DNA from 3 places in the Pseudomonas fluorescens group sp. PF-1 genome. Region 2 is predicted to be linked to each of the others. Evidence: predicted binding sites of a transcription regulator. Region 2 holds the regulator's gene; each other region holds the start of a gene.
The links. Region 2 encodes sigma-54, which starts transcription at its own class of promoters, with help from an activator protein. Its sites were predicted from a motif close to ANTGGCATNNANNTTGCTNT; they were not measured.

Region 1 (7,581 bases), on a different contig from region 2:
CGGAAAAACCGTTCAGCGACAGGTTGCGGCGCGCCCAGTCCAGATAGGTTTTCGACAGATCAACGCTGGTGGTGCTGCGCGCGCCGCCCTTGGCCGCATGAACACTGGCCGTCGCGGTGTAGCAGAACAGGTTGAGGAAGCGCTTGCCGGCGGCCTCTTTCTGAATGCGCATGCGCATCGGCCGGTGATCGAGGAACAGGCCGGTGTCGAGGTAATCGGTCAGGTTCACCAGCAGCTTCACACCGCCTTCATTGACCTCGACGAACTTGCCCTGCGCAGCCTGACGTTCGTACTGTTTGGTGCCGCTCTGACGCTCGCGACGCTTGACCACCACGCGACTCTTGTCGATGTTCAAGGCCTGCGGAATCGCCGCCAGGGCATCGAACATGCGCGCCGACGCCTTTTCCGGGTCGATGGATTTCGGCGCGGCGTATTCCTGAACGTGGACCCAATCGTGATACAGGTCGATGGCCATGGAGTATTCCGGCATGTCGGCATCGTAGACGCGGTAGCAATCGATGCCCTCACGCTTGACCCACTTGCCCAGCGCCTTGAGGTTTTTTTGCAGGCGGTTGGCAAACATCTGCCCGCCTTCGCTCAGGCGTGGCTGCTCGATCACCGGCGCCGGTGCCGGCGCCGGTTTGATCGGATTGCCGTTTTTGTTGTACTTGCGCTCTTGCGGCTCGGTCGGTGCCTGATCGTAGACCGCTTGCTCACGCTCGGCCTGACGCTGTTCCGGAGTGCGGCGCTCGCCGGTGACGAACTGGTCCGGCAGCACCTTGATCAGCAGCAGTTTGCATGGCAAGGCGCCGTTCCAGAACGAATACTGCTTGTGGCTGCGGATGCCCATGCGCTTGCCCAGGTCCGGCGCGCCGGTGAACACGGCCGCTTCCCAGTTCAGGCAAGCCTGACGCAGGCGTTCGCCGAGGTTCTGGTAGAGGTAGAGCAGGCTCGCCTCGTCGCCCAGACGCTCGCCGTACGGTGGGTTGCAGATCACCAGGCCTTTCTGGTTCTGGTCCGGGCGCGGCTCGAAGGTCGCGACTTCGCCCTGGTAGATCTTGATCCACTCGCTCAGGCCGGCACGCTCGACGTTGTTGCGGCCCGGCTGAATCAGGCGCGGGTCGGCTTCGTAACCGCGAATCCACAGCGGTGGCTTGGCCAGACCGGCCGCCGCACGCTCGACGGCTTCTTCATGCAGTTTTTTCCACAACGCCGGCACGTGGCCGAGCCACGCGGTGAAGCCCCACTGCTCGCGGCGCAGGTTCGGCGCCATGTCGGCGGCGATCATTGCCGCTTCGACAAGGAATGTACCGACACCGCACATTGGGTCCGCCAACGCGCCGCCTTCGGCCGCGATGCGTGGCCAGCCGGAACGGATCAGGATGGCGGCCGCAAGGTTTTCCTTCAGCGGCGCCGCGCCCTGCTGCAGGCGGTAGCCGCGCTGGTGCAGGCTGTGGCCGGACAGGTCGAGGGAGAGGATCGCTTCGCCACGGTCCAGGCGCAGGTGGATGCGCAGGTCCGGGTTGAGCTTGTCGATGGACGGGCGATCACCCTGCGGAGTGCGCAGTTTGTCGACGATGGCGTCCTTGACCTTCAAGGCACCGAAGTGAGTGTTGTCGATGCCCGAGCCGTGACCGCTGAACTCGACGGCCAGGGTGCCGTCGTTGAGCATGTGGTCTTGCCACTCGATATCGAGCACGCCGTGATAGAGGTCTTCGGCGTCCTTCATCGGGAAACGCTTGAGCACCAGCAGCACGCGGTTCGCCAGGCGCGACCACAGGCACAGGCGATAAGCGGTTTCCATGGTGGCCATGCCGCGCACGGCAGAGGTGTGCTCACGAGCGTCCTCAAGGCCAAGCCCGACGGCTTCCTCGATGAGCAGGCCTTCAAGGCCTTTGGGGCAAGTGAGGAAGAGTTCGAAACGATCGGACATGGGAGTTCCAGAGCCTTTAGCTGAGTGAGCCGGCAACGCATTGCCGGCCCGGTTTTCAATCAGGCGCTTTTCTCGAAGAGCGCCCGCGTGGCACGAAGGTGTGCCATTCCACCCCTGCTGCTCGGGTTAAATGAGCTTAGATGCAAGGACAGATAAAAAAGTTGATGCAACAAAATGTCACAAGTCGACCCTTCGTCGAATAATCCCGCACTGCAACGCGAGACATTCTCACCAAAGGACTAACCCCGGCATCCTGCGGGGGGCCGATCATACAGGGCTTTGGTCAATAAATACGCCACGAACATCGTGTTACTTATGGCCATAGCATCTTTATCGTTACGTCCTTATGACAAAACGATCATTCCCTCGATGTGACGCATTGGTTAGAACTCAACTCAGGTTGGCGCCGCAACGACGCCAACACCTTGGCTCGCCACGCCGGCAGCGAGCCCCCAACGGCAGAGTTTTTCTGCCTGACCTCGATTGAGGTCGACGCGATGAAAACAGTCAACAAGTGAGGGCTACACCCTATGAGAAGACTTAAGCGTGATCCGTTGGAAAGAGCGTTTTTGCGCGGATATCAATATGGCGTTGGTGGCAAATCCCGTGAGCTTTGCCCATTTACTCTACCGTCGGTACGCCAAGCCTGGATCAACGGCTGGCGAGAAGGACGCGGCGACAACTGGGACGGTATGACCGGCACTGCGGGAATCCACAGACTCAACGAACTTCACGCCGTCGGCTAATACAGGGCACACACTCCGACACGAAAATCTGATTACGCAACCCATTAACCACGCACGTCCCATCCGGACGGCGGGCTCCGGCCCAGGGGCTCCTTAAAGGAGCCCTTTTTTATGTCGGTTCAAAACTCATCGGCATACCCACAGGGATTAACGCAGGGCTGCGATGGCGTCTACCGACTCACGAATCAGTGCCGGCCCTTTATAGATGAAGCCCGAGTAAATCTGCACCAGGCTCGCCCCTGCGGTGATTTTTTCCGCCGCGTGCTTGCCTTCGGTGATGCCGCCCGCCGCGATGATCGGCAAGCGACCACCCAATTCGGCCGCCAGTACTTTCACGGTGTGGGTGCTCTTGTCGCGAACCGGTGCACCGGACAAACCACCCGCCTCGTCACCATGCTCCATGCCTTCGACGCCTATGCGGCTCAAGGTGGTGTTGGTGGCGATGACCGCGTCCATCCCGGTATCGATCAACGCTTGCGCGACCTGCGCGGTTTCTTCGTCGCTCATGTCCGGCGCGATCTTGATCGCCAGGGGCACGTGTTTGCCGTGGCGCAGCGCCAGTTCCGCGCGGCGCGTGGCCAGGTCGGCCAGCAGTTGCTTGAGCGAGTCACCGAATTGCAGGCTGCGCAGCCCCGGCGTGTTCGGCGAGCTGACGTTGACCGTCACATAGCTGGCATGGGCGTAAACCTTGTCCAGGCAAATCAGGTAATCGTCGACCGCGCGCTCGACCGGAGTATCGAAGTTCTTGCCGATGTTGATGCCCAGCACACCTTTGTACTTGGACGCAGCAACGCGGGCCAGCAGGTGATCGACGCCGAGGTTGTTGAAGCCCATGCGATTGATGATCGCCTCGGCTTCCGGCAGGCGGAACAGGCGTGGCTTCGGGTTACCCGGTTGTGGACGCGGGGTGACGGTGCCGATTTCAACAAAGCCAAAACCCAGCTGAGCAAAACCGTCGATGGCCGCGCCGTTCTTGTCCAGACCGGCCGCCAGTCCCACCGGGTTCGGAAAGTCCAGGCCCATGACCGTCACCGGCACCTTCGCCGGGGCCTTGCACAACAAGCCGTTGAGCCCCAGACGCCCGCCCGCGCCGATCAGGTCCAGGGACAGATCGTGGGAGGTTTCCGGGGAAAGTTTGAACAACAGCTGACGGGCCAGGGTGTACATGGGCGGGTTTGACTCTGGGCTATGAAAAGTGGCGGCGATTATAGCCGGGCAAGCGGCCCGCAGGCGAGGCGCGCGATTCAATCAACGGACGATGGCATATGCCTTGCACCGATCCTGACATCAGCACCCATGCCAACGGCGGGATGAGTGCCAGGACAATGGCGTCGTCATCCGCCCTTGCGCGTGCAAGGACGCGGGACGACGCTTTTTTTTGCAAGGTGAAGACGCGATGAACGAACCATCAGCCGGCCCGCTGGCCTGGGTCAATGGCAGCGATGCCCCGGAAAAGTCCGAAATCAACCTCGGCTTCATGGCCCTGAGCGACTGCGCGTCAGTCGTCGTCGCCGCCACCCAGGGCTTCGCCCAGCCCTATGGCCTGACCTTGAACCTCAAGCGCCAGTCATCCTGGGCCAACCTGCGGGACAAACTGGTCAGCGGTGAACTCGATGCCGCCCATAGCCTCTACGGCCTGATCTACGCCGTGCACCTGGGCATCGGCGGAGTGGCGCCAACAGACATGGGCGTACTGATGGGGCTGAACCAGAACGGCCAGAGCATCAACCTCTCCCACGGCCTGCAAGCGCTGGGTGTGACCAGTCCTGAAGCACTGGACCGGCACGTGCACCAAAGTCGCCCAAAACTCACCTTCGCCCAGACCTTCCCCACCGGCACCCACGCCATGTGGCTGTATTACTGGCTCGCCAGCCAGGGCATTCACCCGTTGCAGGACGTCGAGAGCGTAGTGGTGCCGCCGCCGCAAATGGTTGCGCACCTGCAAGCGGGACGGATCGACGGTTTCTGCGTCGGCGAGCCCTGGTCGGCCAGCGCGGTGCAACAGAACCTTGGATTCACCATGGCGACCACCCAGACCATCTGGCCCGATCACCCGGAAAAAGTCCTGGGCTGCACCCGCGCGTTCGTCGAGCAATACCCGAACACCGCCCGCGCATTGGTGATGGCGATTCTGCAGGCGAGTCGTTTTATCGAAGAAAGCACTGAAAATCGTCGCAGCACCGCGCAATTGCTCAGTGCCGCGCAATACCTCGATGCGCCGCTCGAATGCATCGAGCCGCGTTTGCTGGGCGACTACGACGACGGTCTCGGCAATCGCTGGCAGGATCCGCACGCCCTGCGCTTCCACGGTGGGGGCGAGGTCAATCTGCCGTACCTGTCCGATGGCATGTGGTTCATGACCCAGTTCCGTCGCTGGGGCCTGTTGCGCGACGATCCGGACTACCTGGCGGTGGCCCGCCAGGTGCAACAACTGGACCTGTATCGTGAGGCCGCCAGCGCCGTCGGCGTCGCCGCACTGGGTAACGAGATGCGCAGCAGCCAGTTGATCGACGGCAAGGTCTGGGACGGCTCGGACCCTGCCGGTTATGCCCGCAGTTTCAAGCTGCACGCCATGAGCAATAGCTCGCATCGATTAGCCAACCGCTGACAGGAGACTGCGAACATGTTGCGTATTCTGCTGATCAACGACACCGCAAAAAAAGTCGGACGCCTGAAGGCGGCACTGACCGAGGCCGGCTTCGAGGTAATCGACGAATCAGGATTGACCATCGACCTGCCCGGGCGCGTCGAAACGGTGCGTCCGGATGTGATTCTGATCGATACCGAGTCACCGGGCCGCGATGTGATGGAGCAAGTGGTGCTGGTCAGTCGCGACCAACCACGCCCGATCGTGATGTTCACCGACGAACACGACCCGGATGTGATGCGCCAGGCGATCAAGTCCGGGGTCAGTGCCTACATCGTCGAAGGCATTCACGCGCAACGCCTGCAGCCGATTCTCGACGTGGCCATGGCGCGCTTCGAAAGCGACCAGGCCCTGCGCGCGCAACTGCACGCCCGCGACCAGCAGCTCGCCGAGCGCAAGCGCATCGAGTTGGCCAAAGGGCTGCTGATGAAAATGAAGGACTGCAACGAAGAAGAGGCCTACACCTTGATGCGCCGCCAGGCCATGAGCCGCCAGCAGAAGCTGATTCAGGTGGCGGAGCAGATCATCGCCATGAGTGAACTGCTGGGCTGAAACCCTGCTGCCTTCACTCGGTTTCACGGTATTGGCATAGATCTCGCTAAGTAATCTCCACAGGTAACCAACGGCGGTTGCCCCACCTACGACAAAGACGTCGCTCACCTCATTTGCCCCAAGGCGAATCAGGTGGCGGCGTTTTTTTTGTTTTTGGCCCCATTGCCCGGGGCGGGTGGTGCAGCCCTCAAGGCGCCCCACCTGCATGACTCCCGTTCGAGACTCCTATCAGCTGAGGTGCGCGATGAATTCAAGCTTCTGGAAATCCGGCCATACCCCGACCCTGTTCGCAGCCTTCCTCTATTTCGATCTGAGCTTCATGGTGTGGTACCTGCTTGGCCCACTGGCCGTGCAAATCGCCGCCGACCTGCACCTGACCACACAACAGCGCGGGCTGGTGGTGGCCACGCCCATTCTGGCCGGTGCGGTACTGCGCTTCATCATGGGCATGCTGGCCGATCGCCTGTCGCCCAAAACCGCTGGACTGATTGGCCAGGTGATCGTTATCTGTGCGCTGTTCGGTGCCTGGAAACTGGGCATCCACAGCTACGAGCAGGCCCTGGTTCTGGGGCTGTTCCTCGGTATGGCCGGTGCGTCGTTCGCCGTGGCCCTGCCGCTGGCGTCGCAATGGTATCCGCCGCAGCATCAGGGCAAGGCCATGGGGATCGCCGGCGCCGGTAACTCGGGCACGGTGTTTGCCGCGTTGATTGCGCCGGTTCTGGCGGCTGCGTATGGCTGGAGCAACGTGTTCGGCTTTGCCCTCATTCCACTGATCCTGTCGTTGATCGTTTTCGCCTGGCTGGCCAAAAACGCGCCTGAACGGCCGAAAGCCAAGTCGATGGCCGACTACTTCAAGGCCCTGGGCGACCGCGACAGCTGGTGGTTCATGTTTTTCTACAGCGTGACCTTCGGTGGCTTCATTGGCCTGGCCAGTGCCCTGCCCGGCTATTTCAACGATCAATACGGCCTGAGCCCGGTGACGGCCGGCTACTACACCGCCGCCTGCGTGTTCGGCGGCAGCCTGATGCGCCCCTTGGGCGGTGCCCTGGCGGACCGTTTCGGCGGCATCCGCACCCTGCTGGCGATGTACACCGTGGCCGCGATCTGCATTGCTGCCGTCGGATTCAACCTGCCGAGTTCCTACGCTGCGCTGGCACTTTTCGTCTGCACCATGCTCGGCCTTGGTGCGGGCAATGGCGCCGTGTTCCAGTTGGTGCCGCAGCGCTTTCGTCGGGAGATCGGCGTGATGACCGGCCTGATCGGCATGGCCGGCGGCATCGGCGGTTTTGCCCTGGCGGCGGGCATGGGTGCGATCAAGCAAAGCACCGGCAGCTACCAATTGGCGCTGTGGTTGTTCGCCAGCCTCGGCGTCCTCGCCTGGTTCGGCCTGCACGGGGTGAAACGTCGCTGGAGAACCACCTGGGGTTCGGCTGCCGTGACCGCTGCACGGGTCTGAGCCGGCGATGAGCCTGCAACTGAGTTTCGCCGAAGCCAGCGCCATCGGCCCGCGCGAAGAAAACCAGGACGCGTTGCGGCTGGTCACACCGGCCCCGGCACTGGCGGCGAGCAAGGGTTACCTGTTCGCCATCGCCGACGGTGTCAGCCAGTGCGCCGACGGTGGGCTGGCCGCTCGTTCCACCCTGCAGGCACTGGCACTGGATTATTACGCCACCCCGGAAACCTGGGGCGTCGCCCAGGCGCTG
Region 2 (7,581 bases):
TTGAGACAGGCGCTGGTCAACCTGGAGGCCATTCCGGCGCCGGCCGGTACGTTGCCGGTGGTGCTTGGCTCCGGTTGGTCGGGTGTGTTGCTGCACGAAGCGGTCGGCCACGGTCTGGAGGGCGATTTCAACCGTAAGGGCAGTTCTGCCTACAGCGGACGCATGGGCGAGATGGTTGCGTCCAAGCTTTGCACCATCGTCGATGACGGCACCCTGGCGGGGCGTCGTGGCTCCTTGAGCGTTGACGACGAAGGTACGCCGACCGAGTGCACGACGCTGATCGAAAACGGCGTACTCAAAGGCTACATGCAGGACAAACTCAACGCGCGCCTGATGGGTGTGGCCCGTACGGGTAACGGCCGTCGCGAATCCTACGCGCACCTGCCAATGCCGCGCATGACCAACACCTACATGCTCGCCGGTGAAAGCGATCCGGCCGAAATCATCGCCTCGGTGAAGCGCGGTATCTATTGCGCCAACCTCGGCGGCGGCCAGGTGGACATCACCAGCGGCAAGTTCGTGTTCTCCACCAGCGAGGCGTATCTGATCGAAGACGGCAAGATCACCGCTCCGGTCAAGGGCGCGACCCTGATCGGCAACGGGCCTGAAGCCATGAGCAAGGTGTCGATGGTCGGCAACGATCTGTCGCTCGATAGTGGTGTGGGGACGTGTGGCAAGGATGGGCAGTCGGTGCCGGTGGGTGTCGGCCAGCCAACGCTGAAGATTGATGCGATCACCGTGGGTGGCACGGGCGCGTAAGGCGTGGAGCTGCGGGTGAGCCGCCAGGCGACTCACCCGATCAGAGTCTCAGCGCAGACCGCGTTGAGTCTCGTCCAGCTCACGGATGTACTTGAAGATTTTACGGCTCGATGCCGGTGGCTTGTTGGTCGCCAGCTCGTGCTGGGCCTGACGGATCAGGGAGCGCAATTGCTGGCGATCAGCCTCCGGGTAGTCGATGACGAACTTTTCCAGGACTGCATCGTCGCCGGCGATCAGGCGATCACGCCAGCGCTCCAGGTTATGGAAGCGTTCGTTGTATTGGCGAGTGGAGGCATCGAGTTGATCAAGCAAGACCAGAATGGCGTCAGTGTCCTGATCGCGCATCAGTTTGCCGATGAACTGGAGGTGCCGTTTACGCGCGATGTTCGCCGTGTGCTTGGGCGCATCGGCCAAGGCCCGGCGCAAAGCGTCGGTCAAGGGCAGTTTTGCCAGCAAGTCAGGCTTGAGTGTCGTAAGGCGTTCGCCAAGGTCAACCAGAGCATGCAGCTCGCGTTTGACCTGGGATTTGCTTTTTTCTCCCGTATCGAGGGAGTCGTCGTAAGAATCAACCATGGTGGCCGTCCGCAAAGAAACGCCGCCATGATAACCAGTCGGGGGCCGCTTGTCCGGCCCGGTCGCTCGATGACCTATTCCGAAAGCAGAATTTGAGTGGAGAACAGCATGAGTGCAGTTGAAAGCGTCGGCCCACAAGCGTTGCCGGCACTGCAAGAACAAGTCGAGCAGATCATCGCTGAAGCCAGGCGCCAGGGGGCCAGTGCCTGTGAAGTGGCGGTGTCCCTGGAGCAGGGCCTGTCGACCACGGTGCGCCAGCGCGAAGTCGAAACCGTCGAATTCAATCGTGATCAGGGATTCGGTATCACCTTGTACGTTGGCCAGCGCAAGGGTTCGGCCAGCACCTCGGCCAGCGGTCCAGAGGCGATTCGTGAGACCGTAGCCGCCGCCTTGGCCATTGCCAAACACACCTCGGAAGACGAAGCGTCGGGTCTGGCGGATGCTGCTCTGATGGCGCGTGACGTTCAGGATTTCGACCTGTTCCACCCATGGGATATCACGCCGGAGCAGGCAATCGAGCAGGCGCTGACCTGTGAAGCGGCCGCATTTGCTGCCGACAGCCGGATCAAGAATGCCGATGGCACTACGCTGAGCACTCATCAAGGCTGCCGTGTCTATGGCAACAGCCACGGTTTTATCGGCGGTTATGCGTCGACCCGGCACAGCCTGAGCTGCGTGATGATCGCCGAGGCCGATGGTCAGATGCAGCGCGATTATTGGTATGACGTGAATCGCCAGGGCAATTTGCTGGCTGATCCGGTGAGCATTGGCCAGCGTGCCGCACAACGGGCGGCAAGCCGTCTCGGCGCGCGTCCGGTGCCAACCTGCGAAGTGCCGGTGCTGTTTTCCGCCGAGTTGGCCGGTGGTTTGTTCGGCAGCTTCCTGTCGGCGATTTCCGGCGGCAGCCTGTATCGCAAGTCATCGTTCCTTGAAGGCACCCTGGGTCAGAAGCTGTTTCCTGAATGGCTGACCATCGATGAGCGTCCGCATTTGATGCGTGCCTTGGGCAGCGCGGCCTTCGATGGCGATGGTCTGGCGACTTACGCGAAGCCGTTCGTTGAAAAGGGCGAGCTGGTGTCCTACATCCTCGGTACTTACTCCGGTCGCAAGCTCGGCATGCCGAGCACCGCGAATGCCGGAGGCGTGCATAACCTGTTCGTCACCCATGGTGATGAAGATCAGGCGGCCTTGCTGCGTCGCATGGGGCGTGGCCTGCTGGTGACCGAATTGATGGGGCAGGGCCTGAATATGGTCACGGGCGACTACTCCCGTGGCGCTGCGGGTTATTGGGTCGAGAACGGTGAAATCCAGTTCGCGGTCCAGGAAGTGACCATCGCCGGTAACATGCGTGACATGTTCAAGCAGATCGTTGCCGTGGGTAATGACCTGGAACTGCGCAGCAATATCCGTACGGGGTCGGTACTGATCGAGCGGATGACGGTGGCGGGCAGCTAAACTCCCCTGTCACAAAAAAGGCGCACCACCTGATGGGTGGTGCGCCTTTTTTTGTGGGCTATCGAGCGGGTTTGGCCTCGATACGCGTTTACTCGCCTTCGTCGAAATAGCGGTTGATCAGGTCTTTCAACGCATCCAGCGCCTTTTGCGCGTCTTCGCCTTCGGTGTTGATGTAGATTTTGGTGCCCTTGCCAGCCGCGAGCATCATCATTGCCATGATGCTTTTGCCGTCGACCGTAGATTCCGGAGTGCGTCCGACTCTGATCGTGCAGTCCTTGAATTCACCGGCGACTCCGACGAATTTTGCAGAAGCACGGGCGTGCAGGCCCAGCTTGTTGATGATTTCGATTTCCAGAGCAGGCATCGCGGTGTGAATCCTTTAGCTGAGGTCGCGGTGGCGGACCTGGACGTTCTTCAGGGATTGTTGCAGCGTCTTGCCCAAGCGTTCGGTCAGGTAGACGGAGCGGTGATGTCCGCCCGTGCAGCCGATGGCAATGGTGACATAGGCGCGGTTGCTGGCGGCAAAGCGGGGCAACCATTTGAGCAGATATGTGGAAATGTCCTGGAACATCTCTTCCACGTCCGGCTGGGCTGCCAGGTACTCGGCAACCGGTTGATCAAGCCCGGACTGCGCCCGAAGCTCGGGTTTCCAGTAGGGATTGGGCAGGCAGCGCACGTCGAATACCAGGTCGGCATCCACGGGCATGCCACGCTTGAAACCAAAGGACTCCACCAGGAAGGCTGTACCGGGTTCCGGCTGGTTCAACAGGCGCAGCTTGATCGTATCCCGTAGCTGATACAGGTTGAGGTTGGTGGTGTTGACTTTGAGATCGGCAAGGTCGGCTATGGGGCCGAGCAGGCTGGTTTCATCGTTGATCGCTTCAGCCAGCGAACGATTGGCACTGCTCAGCGGGTGACGACGACGGGTTTCCGAAAAACGCTTGAGCAAGGTTTCTTCGTCGGCATCCAGGTACAGAACATCGCACTGGATATGCCGGCTGCGGACTTCTTCGAGCAATTCGGGGAATCGCGACAAGTGACTTGGCAGGTTGCGTGCATCAATGGACACGGCCACCAGCGGCTGTGCCAGTTCGGTGTGGATCAATGCGCGTTCGGCGAGTTCCGGCAGCAACCCGGCGGGAAGGTTGTCGATGCAGTAGTAGCCACTGTCCTCGAGTACATCAAGGGCGGTGCTTTTACCTGAGCCGGAGCGGCCACTGACGATGATCAAGCGCATGATTACTGACCGTTTTGCTCGTCCAGGACAACCTGATACAAGGCTTCATTGCTCGGGGCGCTGCGCAGTTTTTCGCGCACTTCCTTGCGGTCGAGCATGCTGGCAATTTGGCGCAAAAGTTCCAGGTGCGCATCGGTAGCGGCTTGCGGGACCAGTAGAACGAACAACAGGTCAACCGGTGCGCCGTCGATGGCGTCGAAATCTATGGGGGCATCGAGGTGCATCAGGGCACTGATGGGTGAAGAGCAGCCCTTCAGGCGACAGTGGGGAATGGCGATGCCGTTGCCAAAACCCGTCGAGCCGAGTTTTTCACGGGCAATCAACGCCTCGAAGACATCTTGCATCTCCAGATCCGGCACTTCCCGGGCGATCAGGTTGGCAATTTGTTCGAGGGCTTTCTTTTTACTGCCGCCCGGCACGTTCACAAGTGAACGGCCGGGGGTCAGGATGCTTTCAAGTCGGATCATGGGTTGGGGGTGTTAACGACCGGTAGCGCCCTGGAGGAGGCTCTGGGTCTTTTCCTTATGCTTTTTGAGTTGTTTATCCAGCTTGTCGGTCAGTGCGTCGATCGCCGCGTACATATCGGTATGTTCCGCGTTCGCGACCACTTCATTGCCGGGAATATGCAGCGTGGCTTCGATTTTCTGCTTCAACTTTTCGACGGTCATCGTGACCTGTACGTTGGTGATCTTGTCGAAGTGCCTCTCTAACCGTTGGAGTTTTTCGCCGATGTAGGTGCGAAGAGGTTCGGTCACTTCCAGTTGGTGTCCACTGATGTTGACTTGCATACAGCTTCTCCTTCGTTGCCAGTGCATAAAGCGGTAGATCAAATGACCTACCACTGGAACGCTGTGGCGTGGCTCTACATCAACCGCTTGCGTTCGCTCGAAGGCGCGATCCCAAGGGATTCGCGGTACTTGGCGACGGTGCGGCGAGCCACCTGAATGCCTTGTGCCTCCAGTAAACCAGCGATCTTGCTGTCACTCAACGGCTTTTTCTGATTTTCCGCGGCAACCAGTTTTTTGATGATCGCGCGGATCGCCGTGGACGAGCATTCGCCGCCTTCGGAGGTGCTGACATGGCTGGAGAAAAAGTACTTCAGTTCATATATGCCCCGAGGGGTATGCATGAATTTCTGTGTGGTCACCCGTGAAATTGTCGACTCGTGCATGCCAACCGCCTCGGCGATGTCATGCAGGACCAACGGTTTCATGGCTTCGTCGCCGTACTCCAGGAAGCCGCGCTGATGCTCGACAATCTGGGTGGCAACTTTCATCAGGGTTTCATTGCGGCTTTGCAGGCTCTTGATGAACCAGCGGGCTTCCTGCAACTGATTGCGCATGAACGTGTTGTCGGCGCTGGTGTCGGCGCGACGCACGAAACCGGCGTACTGGGCGTTGACCCGAAGACGCGGTACCGATTCCTGGTTGAGTTCCACCAGCCAGCGTTCGTTGTCCTTGCGCACGATCACGTCGGGAACCACGTATTCGGCTTCAGTGGATTCGATTTGAGAGCCCGGGCGCGGATTAAGGCTTTGAACCAGTTCGATCACCTGGCGCAGCTCATCTTCCTTGAGCTTCATGCGGCGCATCAGCTGGCTGTAATCGCGGCTGCCGAGCAAGTCGATGTAGTCGATGACCAGGCGCTTTGCTTCGGCGAGCCAAGGGGTTTTGGCCGGCATCTGGCGTAATTGCAGCAGCAGGCATTCGCCCAGGTTGCGGGCGCCGATTCCGGCGGGTTCGAATTGCTGGATGCGGTGCAGGACGGCTTCGATTTCGTCCAGCTCGATGTCCAGCTCCGGGTCGAAGGCTTCGAGTATCTCCTCGAGCGTCTCGTCCAGGTAGCCCTGATTGTTGATGCAATCGATCAGGGTCACGGCGATCAGGCGATCGGTGTCGGACATGGGCGCCAGGTTCAATTGCCACAGCAAATGGCTTTGCAGGCTTTCACCGGCCGATGTGCGGGTGGTGAAATCCCACTCGTCGTCATCGTTGCTCGGCAGACTGCTGGCGCTGGTCTGGTAAACGTCTTCCCAGGCGGTATCGACGGGCAGTTCGTTGGGGATACGCTCGTTCCAGTCGCCTTCCTCGAGGTTATCAACCGTCGGTGCGCTTTCCTGGTAGGAGGGTTCCTGAATGTCGGGGTTGGGTTTCTGTTCGGCGTTGTCGGCCAAGGGGTCGCTGTTATCGAAGTCGTCGCCTTCTTCCTGGCGTTCGAGCATCGGATTGGACTCCAGGGCCTCCTGGATTTCCTGTTGCAGGTCCAGGGTCGACAATTGGAGCAGGCGGATGGCCTGTTGCAGCTGCGGTGTCATCGTCAGCTGCTGGCCCATTCTTAAGACTAGCGATGGTTTCATGGCAGGGGCTAAACACCTTATTCGCCGGCGCACATGCGCCATCCACTACAGGGCGCCGGAGCGCCAAACATAAGCAAATTATATGCCTGAAACTGAAGTGTTTGCCTAGAGCGCTGTAACAATAAAAAAGTGTTGATTTTTTATCGAGACAAGCGCTCGGTCGACTAGCCAGACACCTCGGTGCTTACAGGCGGAACTCATGGCCCAAATACACTTCCTTGACCAGATCGTTGGCCAGGATGGTTGCAGCGTCGCCTTCGGCGATCAATTGGCCATCGTTGACGATGTAGGCGGTTTCACAGATGTCGAGGGTGTCACGGACGTTGTGGTCGGTGATCAGCACGCCAATGCCCTTGGCCTTGAGGTGATGGATGATCTGTTTGATGTCGCCTACCGAAATCGGGTCCACGCCGGCGAAGGGCTCGTCGAGGAGGATGAATTTCGGGTTGGTGGCCAATGCCCGGGCGATTTCCACACGGCGGCGTTCGCCACCGGACAGGCTCATGCCGAGGTTGTCGCGGATGTGGCTGATGTGGAATTCCTGCAGCAGGCTTTCCAGCTCCTTGCGGCGACCGGCCTTGTCGAGTTCCTTGCGGGTCTCCAGGATCGCCATGATGTTGTCGGCGACCGAGAGTTTGCGGAAGATCGACGCTTCTTGCGGCAGATAGCCGATACCGGCCTTTGCGCGGCCGTGCATTGGCTGGTGGCTGACGTCCAGGTCGTCGATCAGTACGCGGCCCTGATCGGCCTGTACCAGGCCTACGATCATGTAGAAACAGGTGGTCTTGCCGGCGCCGTTAGGGCCTAGCAGGCCAACGATCTGACCGCTGTCGATGGACAGGCTGACATCACGGACGACCTGGCGGCTCTTGTAGCTCTTGGCCAGATGCTGAGCTTTCAGAGTTGCCATTACTGGGCCTTTTGCTCGTCGGTTTTCTTCTTCGGCTGGATCACCATGTCGATGCGCGGACGCGCTTCGGTGACCTTGTTACCTGTCGCACGGCCAGCGCTCGCAAGCTTCTTGACGGTGTCGTAGACGATTTTTTCGCCCTGGGTGGTGTTGTTGTCCTTGTCGATGACTTTGGCGCGATCGATCAGTACGACGCGGTTTTGCGCGGCGTGGTACTGGATGGTCACTCCCCAGCCCTGGACAGGCTTGGTGTCGCCCTGGGTTTGCAGTTGTTCGAAGTAGGCCAGGTTG
Region 3 (7,581 bases), 1.5 Mb from region 2:
ACGCGGGTTTTTCAGCACGCCTTGCTGAACCTGCCAGGCCCAGAACTGACGGGAGATCTGGAAAGCTTCGTTGATTTCAACGGCTTTCGGGATCGAGACTTTGCCGTTCTCGTCTTCCGGGGTGTAGTTCAATTCAGCCAGGGCGGAGTGACCGGTACCGGCGTTGTTCCAGCCGTTGGAGCTCTCCAGGGCGACGCCATCGAGACGCTCGATCATTTCCATCGAGGTACCGGGTTCCAGCTCATTGAGCCACACGCCAAGGGTCGCACTCATGATGCCGCCACCAATCAGCAGCACGTCGACTTTCCTGGCTTCTTCGGCCTGGGCCGTCGTCATCCCCAACGACAGGGCCAGCCCCAGCAGGGCCGTGTTCACTTTTTTAAACATCTGTAGCACCTATGATAAAACGCAATCCGCCCTTCCAGCTTCACTCACGAGCCTTGATTTACGGCATTCAGGCAGGCTGCCGCAGGTTCTCGCGCATGACATCCGGAGGGTGGGCACACAAGGCCGACTGTATCGACCCCAGTTATATGTCCCTTCTGAACTGACTTTTTATCTTTTTTGGATTCAGCTACTTGAGCGACAGTGATTCCGTTCGCCCGTCTCAAGGACAGGAAAACCGAATAGGTCAAACCAAGTTGGCGCGAAGAATATCACGACACGGCAAACCCGCGGTTGATGGATCAGCAGGCGCCAGGCTTGCGGTGCAGGGGCGACTATACTCACTGGTCATCCGTCGAGCCTGTGAGGAACCGCCCATGAGCGATAAAGACGATCTGCGCAAACACTCCTCTCAAGTCATCGACGGCGTGGAGGCCGCACCCGCCCGCGCCATGCTCCGTGCAGTGGGCTTCACCGACGAAGACTTCAAGAAACCGCAAATCGGCATTGCCTCCACCTGGGCCATGGTCACACCTTGCAACATGCACATCGACAAACTCGCGATCGAAGCCGAAAAAGGCGCGAATGCCGCCGGTGCCAAGGGCGTGATTTTCAACACCATCACCATTTCCGACGGCATCGCCAACGGCACCGAAGGCATGAAATATTCGCTGGTGTCCCGTGAGGTGATTGCCGACTCCATCGAGGTGGTGGCCGGTTGCGAAGGCTTCGACGGACTGGTGACCCTGGGCGGTTGCGACAAGAACATGCCGGGCTGCCTGATCGGCATGGCGCGGCTGAACCGGCCGTCGATCTTCGTCTATGGCGGCACCATCCGCCCCGGCGCCGGGCACACCGACATCATTTCCGTGTTCGAGGCCGTGGGCCAGCACGCGCGCGGCGATATCAGCGAGATCCAGGTCAAACAGATCGAGGAAGTGGCCATTCCCGGCCCCGGTTCGTGCGGCGGCATGTACACCGCCAACACCATGGCGTCGGCCATCGAGGCGCTGGGCATGAGCCTGCCCGGTTCCAGCTCCCAGGAGGCCATCGGCAGCGACAAGGCGTCGGACAGTTTCCGGGCCGGCCAGCAGGTCATGGAACTGCTCAAGCTTGACCTCAAACCGCGCGACATCATGACCCGCAAGGCCTTCGAAAATGCCATCCGCGTGGTGATCGCCCTCGCCGGCTCGACCAACGCCGTGTTGCACCTGTTGGCCATGGCCCATGCGGTCGATGTCGAACTGACCCTCGATGACTTCGTCGAGCTGGGCAAGGTTTCTCCCGTGGTCGCCGACCTGCGCCCCAGCGGCAAATACATGATGAGCGAACTGGTGGCCATCGGCGGCATTCAACCCTTGATGAAACGCATGCTGGCAGCCGGGATGCTGCATGGCGATGTGCTGACCGTCACCGGCAAGACCCTGGCCGAAAACCTCGCGCACGTCCCCGACTACCCGGCCGGCCAGGACGTGATCCTGCCCTTCGACCAACCGGTCAAGAAGGACTCGCACCTGGTGATCCTGCACGGCAATCTCTCGCCCACCGGTGCCGTGGCCAAGATCACCGGCAAGGAAGGCCTGCGCTTTGAAGGCACGGCACGGGTCTACCACGGCGAAGAAGATGCGCTGGCGGGCATCCTCAACGGTGAAGTGCAACCTGGCGAAGTGATCGTGATCCGTTACGAAGGCCCCAAGGGCGGACCGGGCATGCGCGAAATGCTCTCGCCGACCTCGGCGGTGATGGGCAAGGGATTGGGCAAGGAGGTGGCGCTGATCACCGACGGCCGTTTCTCCGGCGGCTCACACGGTTTTGTCGTGGGGCATATCACGCCCGAGGCGTTTGACGGCGGGCCGATTGCGCTGGTCGAAAACGGTGACAACATCACCATCGACGCCGAAACCCGACAGATCACGGTCGATGTGCCGGATGCCGAACTGGCCGAACGCAAGAGCCGTTGGGTGCGGCCGGAGCCGAAGTACAAACGCGGGGTGTTGGCCAAATACGCGAAGACCGTGTCCAGCGCCTCTGAAGGCGCCGTCACGGACAAATACCTCTAACGCTGGCAAGTCGGATCGCCGCGCCGCAACGCCCACAAAAGTGTGTTGTCAGGCCACCCCGACCTCCACGACCCCATCATTCAACCGCACCGGCCAGACCCGCAGACGCTGTTGCGGGTACTCCAGGCAGGTGCCGTCCTCCAGGCGGAAATGCTGCTTGTAGATCGGCGACGCCACCACCAGATCGCCCTTGAGGCTGCCGACCAGGCCGCGACCGATGACATTGGCCCCCGATTGCGGGTCGTGATTGTCGATGGCGTAGAGGTTTTTGCCCTCGACGCCCGGCAGGTAGAACAGCGCCACTTGCGCGCCGTCCAGCCACACCACCACACCGGAGTCATTCACCAGATCCTGCTGATTGCACACCGATTGCCAGACAGCTGACGCACCGGTTTCAACGCGTTGGGTATTGGACTGAGTCATCAGACAGTCTCCTCGGTAACAGGGATCAGGTTGAGTTCGGCCGCCATGATCGGCCGGCGTTGACCACGTTCCTGGACAAAGTGAATGTCCGGGTCCGGGCGTTTATCGTTGACGAAGGTGCGGAAGCGCTTGAGCTTTTCCGGGTCCTTGAGGGCGTTGGCCCACTCACATTCATAGCGGTTGACCACCAGCTGCATCTGCGACTCCAGTTCGGCGCCCAGGCCCAGGCTGTCGTGGAGGATCACATCCTTGAGGTAATCCAGGCCGCCCTCCAGGCTTTCGCGCCAGACCGAGGTGCGCTGCAGTTTGTCGGCGGTGCGGATGTAGAACATCAGGAAGCGGTCGATGTAGCGGATCAGGGTCGCGTCGTCCAGGTCGGTGGCGAACAACTCGGCGTGACGTGGACGCATGCCTCCGTTACCGGCGATGTAGAGGTTCCAGCCTTTCTCGGTGGCAATCACGCCGACGTCCTTGCTTTGCGCCTCGGCGCACTCGCGGGTGCAACCGGAGACGGCGAACTTGAGCTTGTGCGGCGAACGCAGGCCCTTGTAGCGATCCTCGAGGGTCAGGGCCATTTGCACACTGTCCTGCACGCCGTAGCGGCACCAGGTGCTGCCGACGCAAGATTTCACCGTACGGGTCGATTTGCCGTAGGCGTGCCCGGTTTCGAAACCGGCTTCGATCAACTCGGCCCAGATGTCCGGCAACTCATGCAACTGGGCGCCGAACAGGTCAATGCGCTGGCCGCCGGTGATCTTGGTGTAGAGGTCGTATTTCTTCGCGACCACGCCTATGGCAATCAGCTTGTCGGCCGTGATCTCGCCACCGGGAATGCGCGGCACCACCGAATAGGTGCCGTTCTTCTGCATGTTGGCCATGAAGGTGTCGTTGGTGTCCTGCAACGGCACCAGCGACGGGTCCATGATCGGCTGGTTCCAGCACGAGGCGAGGATCGAGCCCACGGCCGGCTTGCACACGTCGCAACCGGTGTGACCCCGGCCATGTCTGGCCAGCAGTTCGTCGAAGGTGATGAGCCCTTCCACCCGAACCAGCGCATACAGCTCCTGGCGGGTGTAGGCGAAGTGCTCGCACAGGCTCTTGTCGACACTGACGCCCCGGGCGGTCAACTCATGCTCGAACACTTGCTTGAGCAGACCGGCGCAACCGCCGCAGCCGGTACAGGCCTTGGTCTGTGACTTGAGCAGACCCAGGTCGGTGCAACCGCCGTCGATGGCCGAGCAGATGGCGCCCTTGGTCACGTTGTGGCAAGAGCAGATCGTCGCCGCTTCCGGCAAGGCGCCCGGCCCCAGGGTCGGCGCGCCTTCGGACGACGGCAGAATCAGCGCGGCCGGTTCGGACGGCAAGGCAATCGCGTTCTGCATGTATTGCAGCAGGGTGTCGTAGTAGCTGTTGTCGCCGATCAGCACCGCACCCAGCACGCGCTTGCCGGTGGCGTCCACCACCAGGCGCCGGTAGCCGGCGCTGGTCTCGTCGATGAACTGGTAGCTGCGGGCACCCGGCGTATGGGCGTGGGCGTCGCCGATGGAGCCGACATCGACGCCCAGCAGTTTGAGTTTGGTCGACATGTCGGCGCCCTGGAACGGCTCGGCCACGTCATCGCACAGCCGCGCGGCGACGCTGCGCGCCATTTGATAGCCGGGCGCGACCAGGCCGAACAGGCTGCCATTCCACGATGCGCACTCACCGATGGCATAGATATTCGGGTCGCAGCTCAAGCAGGTGTCGTCGATCACCACGCCACCGCGGGGGCCGATCTCCAGCGCACATTGGCGAGCCAGCGCATCCTGGGCGCGAATACCGGCGGAGAACACCACCAGGTCGGTTTCGAGAAATTCGTCGTTGGCAAAATTCATCCGATAGCGGTAGTCCTCACCGGCGCTGATCGATTGCGTGGCGCGGGACAGGTGTACCCCGACGCCCAGGCGTTCGATTTGTGCCTTGAGCGCCAGGCCACCCAGATCGTCCAGTTGCACCGGCATCAGGCGCGGGGCGAACTCCACGACGTGGGCTTCAAGGCCCAGGCGCTTGAGCGCGTTGGCCGCTTCCAGACCGAGCAGGCCACCGCCGACCACGACGCCGCGCCGGGCATTGCCCGCCGCCGCTCGAATGGCATCGAGGTCTTCGAGGGTGCGATAGACCAGGCGCGAATCGCCTTCAGCGCCTTCAATCGGCGGCACAAAGGGGTAGGAGCCGGTGGCCAGGACCAGTTTGTCGTAGCTGACACACCCTTGCGCGGTGATGACCTGACGACGCTCGCGGTCGATTTCCAGCACCGGCACCCCCAGGTGCAGGGTGACGCCGGGCGTCTGGTACAACGATGCATCGCTCAGCGCCAACGACTCGGCGTCGCGGCCGGAGAAGTATTCGGAAAGGTGCACACGGTCGTAAGCGCGCATCGGCTCTTCGCTGAAGACGTGCAAGCGATAGCGATCAAGGGCTCCGCGCTCGATCAACTGTTCCACACAATGATGTCCGACCATGCCGTTGCCGATCACGACCAGCGTTTGCAGCTTGTTCAACGTGGCTACATTGGAATTCATAAACGACACCTGCCAAAGCCAATCACGGTAAAAAAAAGCAAAAAAAAACGCCTGAAACCTTGCGGTTCCAGGCGTCTTTGCCTGTTCTTTTGCGGTGTTGAAACCAGACGGCTATGCCTGATCCACCGATGTAGCCCACGACCTGTGCGGCCAGTCGATCGTCGTTGACCGAGAGGGCTGTCCCTCTTTTTCAGATGGACTTGAGGGGATTAATGCAGCCTTTGTGCCAGTGGGTGACGGATGCTTTGCGCGACACGCGAAACGGGTCCATCACGCGATGGAAATGGCCTTGCGAGGTTGGGTCAGAGGCGTTCCCGGCAGGATGGAAGCGTTCCGACGGCGGGTGACAGGTGACGCTGAATCACCCGACAAATCGCCTCGCACTGGTGCACGTCGCCCGCCACGGCGCTTTAAAAGTGCATCCAGGGAAGCGCTTTATGTAAACAAAACGGCCAGCTTCAGCAGGGCTGAAACTGGCCGTCAACGCGGTGCGCCCATCGGGCCTGACCGGCGGTCTTGCGCTTAGAAAATCGAGATCGGGTAATCCACGATCAGACGGGTTTCGTTGTAATCCCCTTCCGCCTGATCGGCGTTACCGCGGTGCCAGGCTTGACGCACCCGCATCGACAAGTCTTTGGCTGGACCGGTCTGCACCACGTATTTGGCTTCGAAGTTGGTTTCGTGGTGCTTGCCGTCAGAGCCATAACCATAGGCCTGGTAGGCGCTGCCGACCGGCATGTGGGTGCCGTCGATATTGTCGCCGTTCAGGTAGCGCGTCATAAAGCTCAGCCCGGGCACGCCATAGGCCGCCATGTTCAGGTCGTAACGGGCCTGCCAGGATTTTTCGCCAGGGCCGTTAAAGTCAGAGTACTGAACCGAGTTGGCCAGGAAGATGGAGTCGGCCAAATCACCCGACTTGTTATTACCAACGGCCACATAGTCAAACGGCGTGTCGCCATGAACTTTCTGGAACGCCAGTGTAACGGTGTGAGCACTCAGGAAAGAGTACGCCGCAGCCATCGACCAGGTGGTGTTGTCGATGGCGCCGGCTTTGGACTGGCCGGAATCGAGGGTGCGGTAGATATTGAAGTCCAGGTTCAGTGACTGATCGGCAGTGAACGGGATCGTGTAGTTGGCATTGCCATAGTATTGGTGCCAGACGTCTTTGAGGTCCGACGCAAACAAGCTCATGGACAAGTTATCGGTCAGCGTGTACTTGCCGCCGAGGTAGTCAATACTCTTGGCCGCCACGTTTGCATAACCGGCATACAGGTCATGGCTATTGTTGGTTGTGGTCGAACCGTTACTGGCGGTGAAGTGCCCGGCGTCGAGGTTCAACCCTTCGATTTCGCTGCTCAACAGGTTGAAACCGGTCGCCGTTTGAGGCGTGGCGCGCGTACCCGCCGTGGCCAGGACCGGGTTGTTGGGCTGCAAGTTGCCATAGTGCAGTTCAGTCTTGGAGAACCGGGCCTTGATCGACGCGCCTGCGCTGCTGAAATCATCCTTCGGCCGGCCGTTGCTGTCGACCGGCAAGTTGCCGGAATCCGCATTGCCTTTGCCACCGTCCAGCTTCACCCCCCAATACCCGTAAGCATCCACACCAAAGCCGACGGTGCCTTGGGTGAAGCCGGAAGTGAAGTTGCCTTGTGTCACTTGCAACCAGTCCTGTTTGTCGCCCGCCGTATTTTTACCGTCACGATCAAAATAAAAGTTGCGAAGTAGGAGGTTCAAACTGCTGCCTTCAACAAACCCCTTGGCAGTCGCTTGGTCTTCCACACCAGCGGCCGACGCTAGTTGACTAACACCCAGTGAAACAGCCAGCGCCACCAAATTCCACTTCAAAGACATTGTTCGTTCCCCTGTTTTTTAATAGAACTGCCTCGTCTCTCAATGCGCAGAAAGCAGGGCATCCCCTGAAGTCGGGCCGTCAAAAGCGAACAGTCGTAAGTCAATGGCAGATAAGAAAAAAAGGCTCTAAGTCGCAATCTTTTGAATGCGCAGAGTGATACACCGTTTTATAACGGTTTATTTTTATTACATGGCAGGCCCTAAGGCGAAAAACTTATAACACTTTCGCACCGAAACATTGATCCGGTTTCCCGTGAAAGTAATTATCAATTCCTGCAACAATTCGGGCTTATACAAACAGATAC

Region 1: a site for sigma-54 is predicted at 3,937-3,956, ahead of ACX3YD_RS08245 (CmpA/NrtA family ABC transporter substrate-binding protein). Genes of this name have one in related genera too.
Region 3: a site for sigma-54 is predicted at 5,640-5,659, ahead of nirB (nitrite reductase large subunit NirB). Genes of this name have one in related genera too.

What each region holds. Positions count from the first base shown of each region.
Region 1 is NZ_JBTMNG010000001.1:1,723,002-1,730,582, reverse strand. It holds gene rlmKL (bifunctional 23S rRNA (guanine(2069)-N(7))-methyltransferase RlmK/23S rRNA (guanine(2445)-N(2))-methyltransferase RlmL) at 1-1,933, opposite strand, end outside; gene rmf (ribosome modulation factor) at 2,464-2,679, shown strand; gene ACX3YD_RS08250 (quinone-dependent dihydroorotate dehydrogenase) at 2,827-3,846, opposite strand; gene ACX3YD_RS08245 (CmpA/NrtA family ABC transporter substrate-binding protein) at 4,076-5,287, shown strand; gene ACX3YD_RS08240 (ANTAR domain-containing response regulator) at 5,303-5,878, shown strand; gene ACX3YD_RS08235 (nitrate/nitrite transporter) at 6,123-7,334, shown strand; gene ACX3YD_RS08230 (protein kinase domain-containing protein) at 7,342-7,581, shown strand, end outside.
Region 2 is NZ_JBTMNG010000002.1:1,278,325-1,285,905, forward strand. It holds gene tldD (metalloprotease TldD) at 1-759, shown strand, start outside; gene yjgA (ribosome biogenesis factor YjgA) at 808-1,332, opposite strand; gene pmbA (metalloprotease PmbA) at 1,441-2,787, shown strand; gene ACX3YD_RS20440 (HPr family phosphocarrier protein) at 2,876-3,151, opposite strand; gene rapZ (RNase adapter RapZ) at 3,167-4,024, opposite strand; gene ptsN (PTS IIA-like nitrogen regulatory protein PtsN) at 4,027-4,491, opposite strand; gene hpf (ribosome hibernation-promoting factor, HPF/YfiA family) at 4,504-4,812, opposite strand; gene ACX3YD_RS20460 (RNA polymerase factor sigma-54) at 4,887-6,380, opposite strand; gene lptB (LPS export ABC transporter ATP-binding protein) at 6,565-7,290, opposite strand; gene lptA (lipopolysaccharide transport periplasmic protein LptA) at 7,290-7,581, opposite strand, start outside.
Region 3 is NZ_JBTMNG010000002.1:2,738,124-2,745,704, reverse strand. It holds gene mqo (malate dehydrogenase (quinone)) at 1-387, opposite strand, end outside; gene ilvD (dihydroxy-acid dehydratase) at 762-2,444, shown strand; gene nirD (nitrite reductase small subunit NirD) at 2,493-2,867, opposite strand; gene nirB (nitrite reductase large subunit NirB) at 2,867-5,428, opposite strand; gene ACX3YD_RS27530 (OprD family porin) at 5,951-7,276, opposite strand.